4 regions of the Paenibacillus sp. UNC217MF genome follow, and region 1 is predicted to be linked to each of the others. Evidence: riboswitches for the same ligand, from Rfam matches in the RefSeq annotation. Region 1 holds a riboswitch; each other region holds the start of a gene.
The links. A riboswitch is a leader RNA that binds a small molecule or an ion and turns the genes downstream of it on or off. The one in region 1 is predicted to bind cyclic di-AMP.
Positions count from the first base shown of each region.

Region 2: another riboswitch for cyclic di-AMP. It lies ahead of BP95_RS0119240 (3D domain-containing protein); the one in region 1 lies ahead of BP95_RS0113290 (C40 family peptidase).
Region 3: another riboswitch for cyclic di-AMP. It lies ahead of kdpF (K(+)-transporting ATPase subunit F); the one in region 1 lies ahead of BP95_RS0113290 (C40 family peptidase).
Region 4: another riboswitch for cyclic di-AMP. It lies ahead of BP95_RS0127540 (TrkH family potassium uptake protein); the one in region 1 lies ahead of BP95_RS0113290 (C40 family peptidase).

Region 1 covers NZ_JMLT01000022.1:50,110-52,311, forward strand. Annotated here, with positions in the region: gene BP95_RS0113285 (hypothetical protein) at 61-573, shown strand; gene BP95_RS0113290 (C40 family peptidase) at 879-1,358, opposite strand; cyclic di-AMP (ydaO/yuaA leader) riboswitch at 1,362-1,503, opposite strand; gene BP95_RS0113295 (hypothetical protein) at 1,799-2,202, opposite strand, start outside.
Region 2 covers NZ_KK366027.1:726,742-728,943, forward strand. Annotated here, with positions in the region: gene BP95_RS32685 (polysaccharide deacetylase family protein) at 1-399, shown strand, start outside; gene BP95_RS0119240 (3D domain-containing protein) at 485-1,195, opposite strand; cyclic di-AMP (ydaO/yuaA leader) riboswitch at 1,205-1,373, opposite strand; gene BP95_RS0119245 (amino acid ABC transporter ATP-binding protein) at 1,633-2,202, opposite strand, start outside.
Region 3 covers NZ_KK366030.1:209,308-211,509, reverse strand. Annotated here, with positions in the region: gene kdpA (potassium-transporting ATPase subunit KdpA) at 1-1,172, opposite strand, end outside; gene kdpF (K(+)-transporting ATPase subunit F) at 1,227-1,304, opposite strand; cyclic di-AMP (ydaO/yuaA leader) riboswitch at 1,607-1,784, opposite strand; gene BP95_RS0127850 (hypothetical protein) at 1,799-2,202, opposite strand, start outside.
Region 4 covers NZ_KK366030.1:139,322-141,523, forward strand. Annotated here, with positions in the region: gene BP95_RS0127535 (CPBP family intramembrane glutamic endopeptidase) at 1-488, opposite strand, end outside; cyclic di-AMP (ydaO/yuaA leader) riboswitch at 737-895, shown strand; gene BP95_RS0127540 (TrkH family potassium uptake protein) at 955-2,202, shown strand, end outside.

The DNA of each region.
Region 1 (2,202 bases):
GTTTCATTTCAGGAATTACGAACATACTATAGCCATCCCTTACATAAGGAGGTGGAACCTATGAAACGCAATTCAACCGTAGCAGCGTGGACGTGCCTAATGCTTCTCTTGATGGCTTCACCTGCAGCAGCGCAAAGCAGAACTGCGCTAGATGCTGCAACAGATAAGAGCAGGGAGCAAGCTGCTGTACGAGTGGTCACTTCATCTCAGGCTGTACAGCCGAATCAGCAGAGCACGGAGACGGATAAGCAATTAGAACAAGTACAGGCACAAATGAAGGAGCTTCGTGCAGAAATGAAGCAGCTGCGCGAGAAGAAGCTTCAATTGCTAGCTAAGAAACACGGAATTTCGACAGAAGGCAAGACCAACAAGCAAATTCACCAGGAATTACGCGAGAAATTAGGCATAAAAGGACGACTGTTCCACGAGAAACATCACATTAATGGGAAGCATGTCGAGGATCGTCAGACTCAGCTTCAGCACGAGGAAGAAAAGCATCGAGCGGAGGCGGATGGGCTCACACCAGAAGAGATTAAGGCGAAATTCCAAGAATCGAATGGGTCAGTCAAGTAAATCAGAAGCGTCTATGCAAAAATAGTGAATATCCAGACAAGATATTGGGACATGCGTACAAGCGCATGTCCTTGTGTCGTTAATGGCGATGAGAATGGTTGAAACCGAAAAAGAAATATTTCGTAAAGATAGATAAAAGCACGAATCGTTGACATGCAGAGATGCATAGGATAAAGAAGTTGGATTTGCGCGGATAATGAGGGTAACATGAAACAACCCGACGAAAAGGCGCGTAGCGCTTCTCATCGGGTTATGTAGTCGTTCATATCATTATAAGAGTGCAGTAAACAATCAAACTATTGATATTATTGATTTTCAGTAGCGATAGACGAGAAGTCATTCTCGCTCATTACACGACGTGCACCTACATAGCGCTTCTCGTAGTAGTCCATGCTAAGGCTGTCGATGCGCGTACCCTTGCTTGTCGAAGCGTGTGCAAATTTGTTGTCGCCTACGTAAATGCCGACATGCGATACACCGTTGCTGCCGCTTGTGTCAAAGAAGACCAGGTCTCCTGGACGAAGCTCGTCTTTGCTAACTTTCTCACCAGCGTCAAATTGCGACGAAGATGTGCGAGGAAGATCAATTTCGAACTTGTCGAACACGTACTTCGTAAATCCGGAGCAGTCAAAGCCTTTCGTTGTTGTACCACCATACTTGTACGAAATGCCAAGCAAACCTTCAATCGTGTTGTCCATTTTGGATGCTGCGAATGTGCTGCCTGCACTGAACGAAGTAAACAGAACGCTCAGTCCGAGCACCGCTGTCACTAGCTTCTTCTTCAAAGGGAAAGCTCCTTCCGTGCCTGCGAGGTTAGCTGGAGGGTTCGGTTGAAGGACCCCTATGATCCCTGTGTTACAAGATCAATTCACCCGTAAAAACTGGTTCCCCCGCTTTCCGGTCCGCCCGGAAACTCGGCATTCTGGTTTTTGGAATATGTATTGCTGCGTGCGATAGTAACAATTTTGCAAGAGTTAGTGCCGCTTTCATGACAAAGTTGTAATAAATCTAGATTTATTGTAACAGACGGAAATTCCTTTGACAAATATTTTTTGTCCTTGACACGAAAAAAACTTGTCAGATCAGCGTTTTTTTCGCTGATAGACAAGTTTTTTAATTCATTTTGTTAGGTTACGCTGCTTCAATATCATCGTAACCCTTTGTAACTTTGTAACTTTGTAACTTTATAACTCTGTAACTAAATTGCGTTCAATCAGAACCCCCATTATTTCATCTGTTGCTCTGCTTCCTGCCAGACAGCGTGGCGTGCAGACAATCCCCACATTTTAAGTATAGTCATAATGGCAGGCAATGCCTGTTGAATAATGAGTGCGGTAATTCCGGTGAACACGGCCGCCGCCGTTGTGGACAATATGCCTACGCCAATAGTGATACCAATAAAGAGAAGTGACAATCCTAGAATGGGAAGCAAGCGACGAGTTCCGGCTGTCACAGATCGAATTAACGGTGTTTCTGAGGCAGCGCCGAAGTTAAGGAATAAGAACAATTGATGAACAAGCCAGCCGCCAATGAACCAAGCGATTACAAACGGTGCCACTGCCACGAGTAAGGAAGACAGAGAAGCCGATGTGGACAGGGCATGGGCCGCATAAGGAACGAACCATATAG
Region 2 (2,202 bases), on a different contig from region 1:
AAGCTGACGCTTCCAGCTTTTGAACACCAGGTGAAGGATACTGAACGCATTATCGAGCAGTCTACCGGATATAAGCCTCGATACTTCCGTCCGCCATATGGAGAAATCAACGAAGAGCAATTGCGCTGGGCAGGAGATAATGGATACATGGTCGTCAATTGGGATGTAGATACAAACGATTGGCGTGGATTAACCGCTTCACGTATTTTGCAAAATGTGATGCGTGGGGTACGCCCAGGTTCCATCGTATTGCAGCATGCCAGCGGAAGCACACAAAATGGGTATCTGCATGGAACCGTGAAAGCACTCCCATCAATTATTCAGCAGTTAAGGGAGCGGAAATATGAATTCGTCACCCTGCCTGATCTACTCCAAGATCAGAAGGAAAAGAAGGAATAAGAAAACAAGCCCCGCCATAATGGCGAGGCTTGTTGTTCAATTGCTATTGTAAGTATTCATCTACATCTATATATAATAGTAGATATTATTTCAACACATATACTTTAACGTCTTGCACGCCGAATGTGTTGCCTGTCTTCTTGCTTACCGGTACAAATATGTCAACCTTTTTCCCCTTGATTGCACCGCCTGTATCCGTAGCTACAGCAACCATACCGCCTGTCGGTAAGTGTTTGAAATCATATCCCGTAATATACAATTTCGTACCAAGCGGAATCACTTTTGGATCGACCGCAACTGTACCTAGTTTCAATGCATTACCCAATGCATCTACTGCGCCCCATTTGCCATTTTCACTCGGATGAGCTGTGTAGGCTGTTGCACGCATGCTTATCGTTTTCTTGTATGTCGCTGTACGTCCAGAGGACAATTGAACTACATTTTTAGGAGCAGCTTGTTGTACTGCTGCTTTCTGATTATTCGAAGCCGTTTTGACTGCCTGTTCGTCATTTTTTGCTACACCCAAAGCATTATTGACTGGCATCCCTTCCAATACCGACTTTTGAACAACAGGGCTTGGAAGTTCGATGGAGAGTCCACCATACAGATTTTTCGGATTAATTGTCGGGTTTGCCGACAATACGGATTCAACACTCATGTTGTAATTCTTAGCAATTGAATAGAACGTTTCTCCTTCTTTTACCGTATAGGGCTCAGCCTGTGCCGGCAAAATTTGAAGAATGGACGCAAGTCCAAGTAAAGCTGCTGTAATCGTTAGTGTAATTCTTTTACGCATATGTTTTGTTTTCCTCCTGTGCATTAGCCTGCGGGGTTAGTTGTCGGATTCGGGTCAAGGAGTTCCCCTACGCCATTCCAAGTTGCGGAATAAGCGATTCACCCCAAGGTGTTCTCGTAATATCGAACACCGGTCAATAATCCCCCGTACGGGTGTGTCGTTTCGGCTCGGATTGCATCATATCACAATTTTGTAACCTGTGCGCAGGAATATGATGGTAACTCTCTGGAACCCGCGCCCCCCAATGGATTGAAGCTTCAAATTTTTTTTATTTCATAACAAATTTGTAATCAGAGATGACATTTTTGTAATCTTTCTGTTTCCATCATAGCACATATTTCAGATTTGTAAACGAAAACGCTTACATAATTCAGCAAACAACAATAGGCACCCCCTAAGGATGCCTATTCGAACACCTATATATTTACAATACCTCTTTACAATACTCTGCTTAGAAAATCCTGCGTTCTAGCATGCTTAGGATGGTTAAATAATTGGTCTGGAGAACCTTCCTCCACAATATTGCCGCCATCCATAAACAAAATACGATCGCCCACTTCACGTGCGAAGTTCATCTCATGAGTTACGATTACCATCGTCATTCCCTCTCCGGCGAGTGATTTCATGACCTCAAGCACTTCGCCGACCATCTCTGGATCAAGCGCTGATGTCGGCTCATCGAACAGCATCACATGCGGCTGCATAGCAAGTGCTCGCGCAATCGCGATACGCTGCTTCTGTCCACCGGACAATTGTCTAGGGAATGCCTTGGCCTTATCCGCCAAGCCAACCTTACCAAGCAGCTCCATTGCTAGTTTATTTGCTTCAGCTTCTGGCACATGTCTCACCTTTATTGGAGCAAGGGTAATATTTTGCAGCACGGTCATATGGGGAAATAGGTTGAACGATTGGAATACCATCCCCATTTTTTCACGTGTTTTGTTAATGTTGTGCGACTTGTCAGTGATGCACTGATCCTCGAATCGGATATCCCCTTGTGTCGGAGT
Region 3 (2,202 bases), on a different contig from region 1:
GCGATCATGACGTACAGCAGCACGTTCATAAATCCAGCACCGACGCCGCCGAATACGGTATTCAGCATCATATTCGCCATCGGGATCAAGCCACCGAGTGGTGTCAGCGTGTCATGCATATTATTGACTCCGCCCGTCTCCGATGCAGTCGTAACGACCGAATACAGTGACGATTGCACAACGCCAATGCGCACTTCCTTCCCTTCCATGCTGCCTGTTCCACTTAATCCTGCTGCGTTCAGCACAGGATTGCCCATATGTTCGGCCGTAAGCGATGATCCGAGCATAATGAGGAACAAGATCGCCATGGAGACGAACAGCACTCGCCCTTCCTTCTTGTTGCCGACCATGCGGCTGTAGGCAAACGGCAGCCCCGTGCACAGCATCAGCATGAGTAAAATATGAATTAAATTCGTCACACCGTTCGGATTCTCGTATGGATGTGCGGAGTTCGCTCCAAAGTGGCCGCCGCCATTGTTGCCAAGCTCCTTAATCGACATCATAGCTCCTACAGGGCCGAGCGGAATGTGCTGCTCTGCTCCTTCAACGGTTACTGCACTTTCCATTGGACTTAAGGATTGCGGAACCCCATTCCAGATGAACAGTACACTGGCAGCGATCGCAATAGGCAGGAAAATGCGCGTAATCGAACGCACAAGGTCTGCCAAGAAGTTGCCGAGCGGCTTGCCAGTCAAACCGCGAATAATCGCCATTACTGCCGCAAGCGCAGTAGCAGGTGACGTAAACATCAAGAAAATAATGCCCGTCATTTGTGACAGCGGAGACAGTCCACTTTCACCGCTATAGTGCTGCAAGTTCGTATTCGCCATGAAGCTGATCGCCGTATTGAATGCTACTCCCGGTTCCATGCCAGGAATGCCATTCGGATTCAACGGCAATACCCCTTGAAGGCGGAATATTGCATACGTCACCACAATCATTAGCACGTTCGTGGCAACTGCTGTAAAGGCGTATGCCTTCCAGCTTTGCGATTGATCCTTAATGCCGAAACACTTAAATAAAAAACGATCTATCGGACCAAATACAAGGTCCAACGGTCTTGGAGCTCCGCTATTATCAAACACCCCTGCCATATATATTCCGATCGGACGCGCTATCGCCAAGGCAAGCAATAAGGTAATTCCAATGGCGATCCATTCGATTGCACTCATTGTTCCGTTCCACCCTTCTCTAATGTACAAATATCAACAATCACTCTGCCCAAACTAAAATCGTTCCGGCTTGACTAAGGCATATAACAAATAAATGAACAGCGCCGTAATCAAGGTGAATAACACGATCATCATGAGCGATCACCCCGTTCATCCACTTCCGCCTTGCACCAATGGAGAATGCCCATTACGCTTAGTCCAAGCAGTGCGAGAAGAATCATCATGACTGCATCAAACATAGTCCCTTCCTCCTCCTGAATAAGGTTCTCATCTCTCCAGGCAATGCTGCCGCGATCCCGACCTACCAAGACTTCTCGCTCTGTAGGAACGCGCAGGCAACACAAAAAGCCACACGGAAAGAGGGACCCTTTCCGTGTGGCTTTTTTCGCGCGTCGTCAAATAAACGTGCGCGTAATGTTCCACGACGAAATAAAGGCTGCCTCCTTGGACGCTTACGAGGTTAGCTGACGGATTCGGGCGCGAAGAGTCGCCCTACCAGCCAGGAACGGATTCCTGTGCCGGATTCACCCCTTGCGCGAACTGCAGATGTACAGCTGGCGCACTAACATTGGTTCCCCCGTTCCCATGAATGGGATTCAGCGGTGAGCATTGCCTATATGGATAAATTAGATGATATCTGATAGTAAAAATGAAACTTGATCCGATTGCGTATAAATGACGTAATTTGCACCAAGCAATCGGTAGATCGACTGCGGATGATGACGCTTCGTCACGATTGTGATCGGATCCGTCGTCCATTGCCGGCATATTTGAAGCAGCCGGCAGGAAAGCGCAAAGCTCTGTTCAAACACATAGATTCGGCCAATCGGGACATGAGGGACGGCCCACGCCTTCGGCTCCGTCGTATTGATTCGGCATATGGAATGAACGCCAATACCTTCCAATCGCTTTGCCAATCGCCCATTATGGGCAATTCCCGCCACCGAATATCCTGCTCCTTTCAACTGACGTATGAATTCAATCCCCGTCTCACAGCCTGCGAACACTGTAATGACCCGGTCCGCATCGT
Region 4 (2,202 bases), on a different contig from region 1:
GACGCCATATCCACATGATTTCCCGTAACCCCGCTAATGTAGGAGGTGATAGGAGGCTTTTCCTCCCATTCGAATCCAATAATACGACCGCTTGTCATGTGAACGTCAATGCGCATGACACCGGATTTTCCAGCCCGATTCATATTCAATAATACCTGAAAAGTATCATAGGGACTGGATGATTCCCATTTCTGAAATGAAGCGGTCAGCTTCTCCTTGCTCATGTAGCCGGAAACCGTTGATTGACTGCGATAAATGACGGTTGGAGCAGTATCTTCTTCAGGTGTAATTGAAATATGGAACTTTTTTAAGTCCTGTACAAATGTGAGTGCCTTTTGCGCTGCTTTCTCTTTGGTTAAGAGGGATTGGCTGGCTGCTGATTCCATCATGGCTTCTGTCTGCTGAAAGGGAATGAATACCTGAACAATGAGGAATAATAGAAATCCGGCCACAGAAGAAAGCAGAAGCGGCTTGGATACATAGGACATGTTGGAACCTCCATTCCATCACACATTTAGCGTATGGTTGCTTATTTGTTCATTTTATCTACTTCAACTTTGTAAAGTCCAGCAGAGAAAATGAAGAAACACCTAGCGAAAATGAGTGTTTTGAATACAATTGAAGAAAATGGGGGATTGTAAGCGCTATTTCTTCAAGTTTTTCGTCTTATTCTGGTTAATTTGTTCATTCCTTGACTTTGTATGCTGCAGGGGAAACGTATATAATCTCGTTATGAATTGCATACAAGCCGAGTTTCGTGAATGAACGAAAGCGGGGGACCCGATAAATGGGGTGAATATCGCAGTTGTGGATGCATAGAATCCACTTGCGATTAGGGCAGCCTGAACGTGCCCGAATCCGACAGCTAACCTCGTAGGCATGTACGTCAGGATACCAGCGATAGCATTGGATTTCCAGTGCTTTTTTTCGTGGGGAAAAAAAGAGGTGACTCCCGTGGAGGGAACAAAAAAGGCCATTCGATTTAATCTGACACCACCGCGAATTCTGGTTGTAGGGTTTGCAGCAATTGTATTATTGGGTGCATTTCTACTCATGCTTCCGATATCAAATGCGGATGGGATTCCGCTGCCATTCCTCGATGCATTGTTCACGTCAACGTCAGCAACTTGTGTGACGGGGCTCATTGTGGTGGATACGGGCACTCATTTTACCGTATTCGGGCAGGTGGTCATCATGCTGCTCATCCAAATTGGCGGGCTTGGATTCATGACAATGGCAACGCTGTTCGCATTAGCACTGAAGAAGAAGATATCGCTGAAGGAAAGGCTTATATTGCAAGAAGCGCTTAATCAGGGCAGCATGGAAGGCATCGTGCGCCTTATCCGTAAAGTGATCTTGTTTGCGGTATGTATCGAGGGGACGGCAGCTGTACTGTTCTCCGTGCGATGGGCATTTGATCTTCCGCTAGGCAAGGCCATTTATTTCGGTTTCTTCCATGCTGTTTCTTTTTTCAATAACGCAGGCTTTGATTTATTCGGCTCTGTCAGTGGGCCGTTTTCGAGCTTAACCAGCTATGTCGGAGACCCTATTATTAACCTGGTATCGATGCTGCTTATTATCCTTGGCGGGATTGGATTTATCGTCTTGTCCGATTTGGTGGAATATAAGCGTACTCGCAAGTTGTCTCTGCATACGAAGATCGTGTTAACGATGACGGGATTGCTCATTGTAATCGGAACGGTCGTTATATTTATATTTGAATTTACCAATACACGCACGTTAGGCAGTTTGAATGGTTGGGAGAAGTTCTGGGCATCCCTGTTCCAATCTGTCAGCCCGCGTACCGCTGGAGCGAATACGATTGACATCGGAGCCATGCGCCAAGCCTCGCAATTTTTTATGGTTCTTTTGATGTTCATCGGGGCATCACCAGGATCCACTGGTGGTGGTATTAAGACGACGACGTTCGCCATTCTCATTGGAGCTGTATTTGCTATGATTCGCGGGAAAGAAGATATCGTCATTTACCGGTATCGACTCGCCAAGGATCGTATCTTCAAAGCAGTTACGCTAACGTTGCTGTCATTGTTCTTGGTCATTATCGTATCGATGATATTGTCGACAACAGAAGATCATAGCTTCCTGATGATATTATTCGATACAACATCGGCCTTCGGAACGGTAGGGTTATCAATGGGATTGACGGCGGATTTATCAGATATCGGAAAAGTGCTGCTGAGC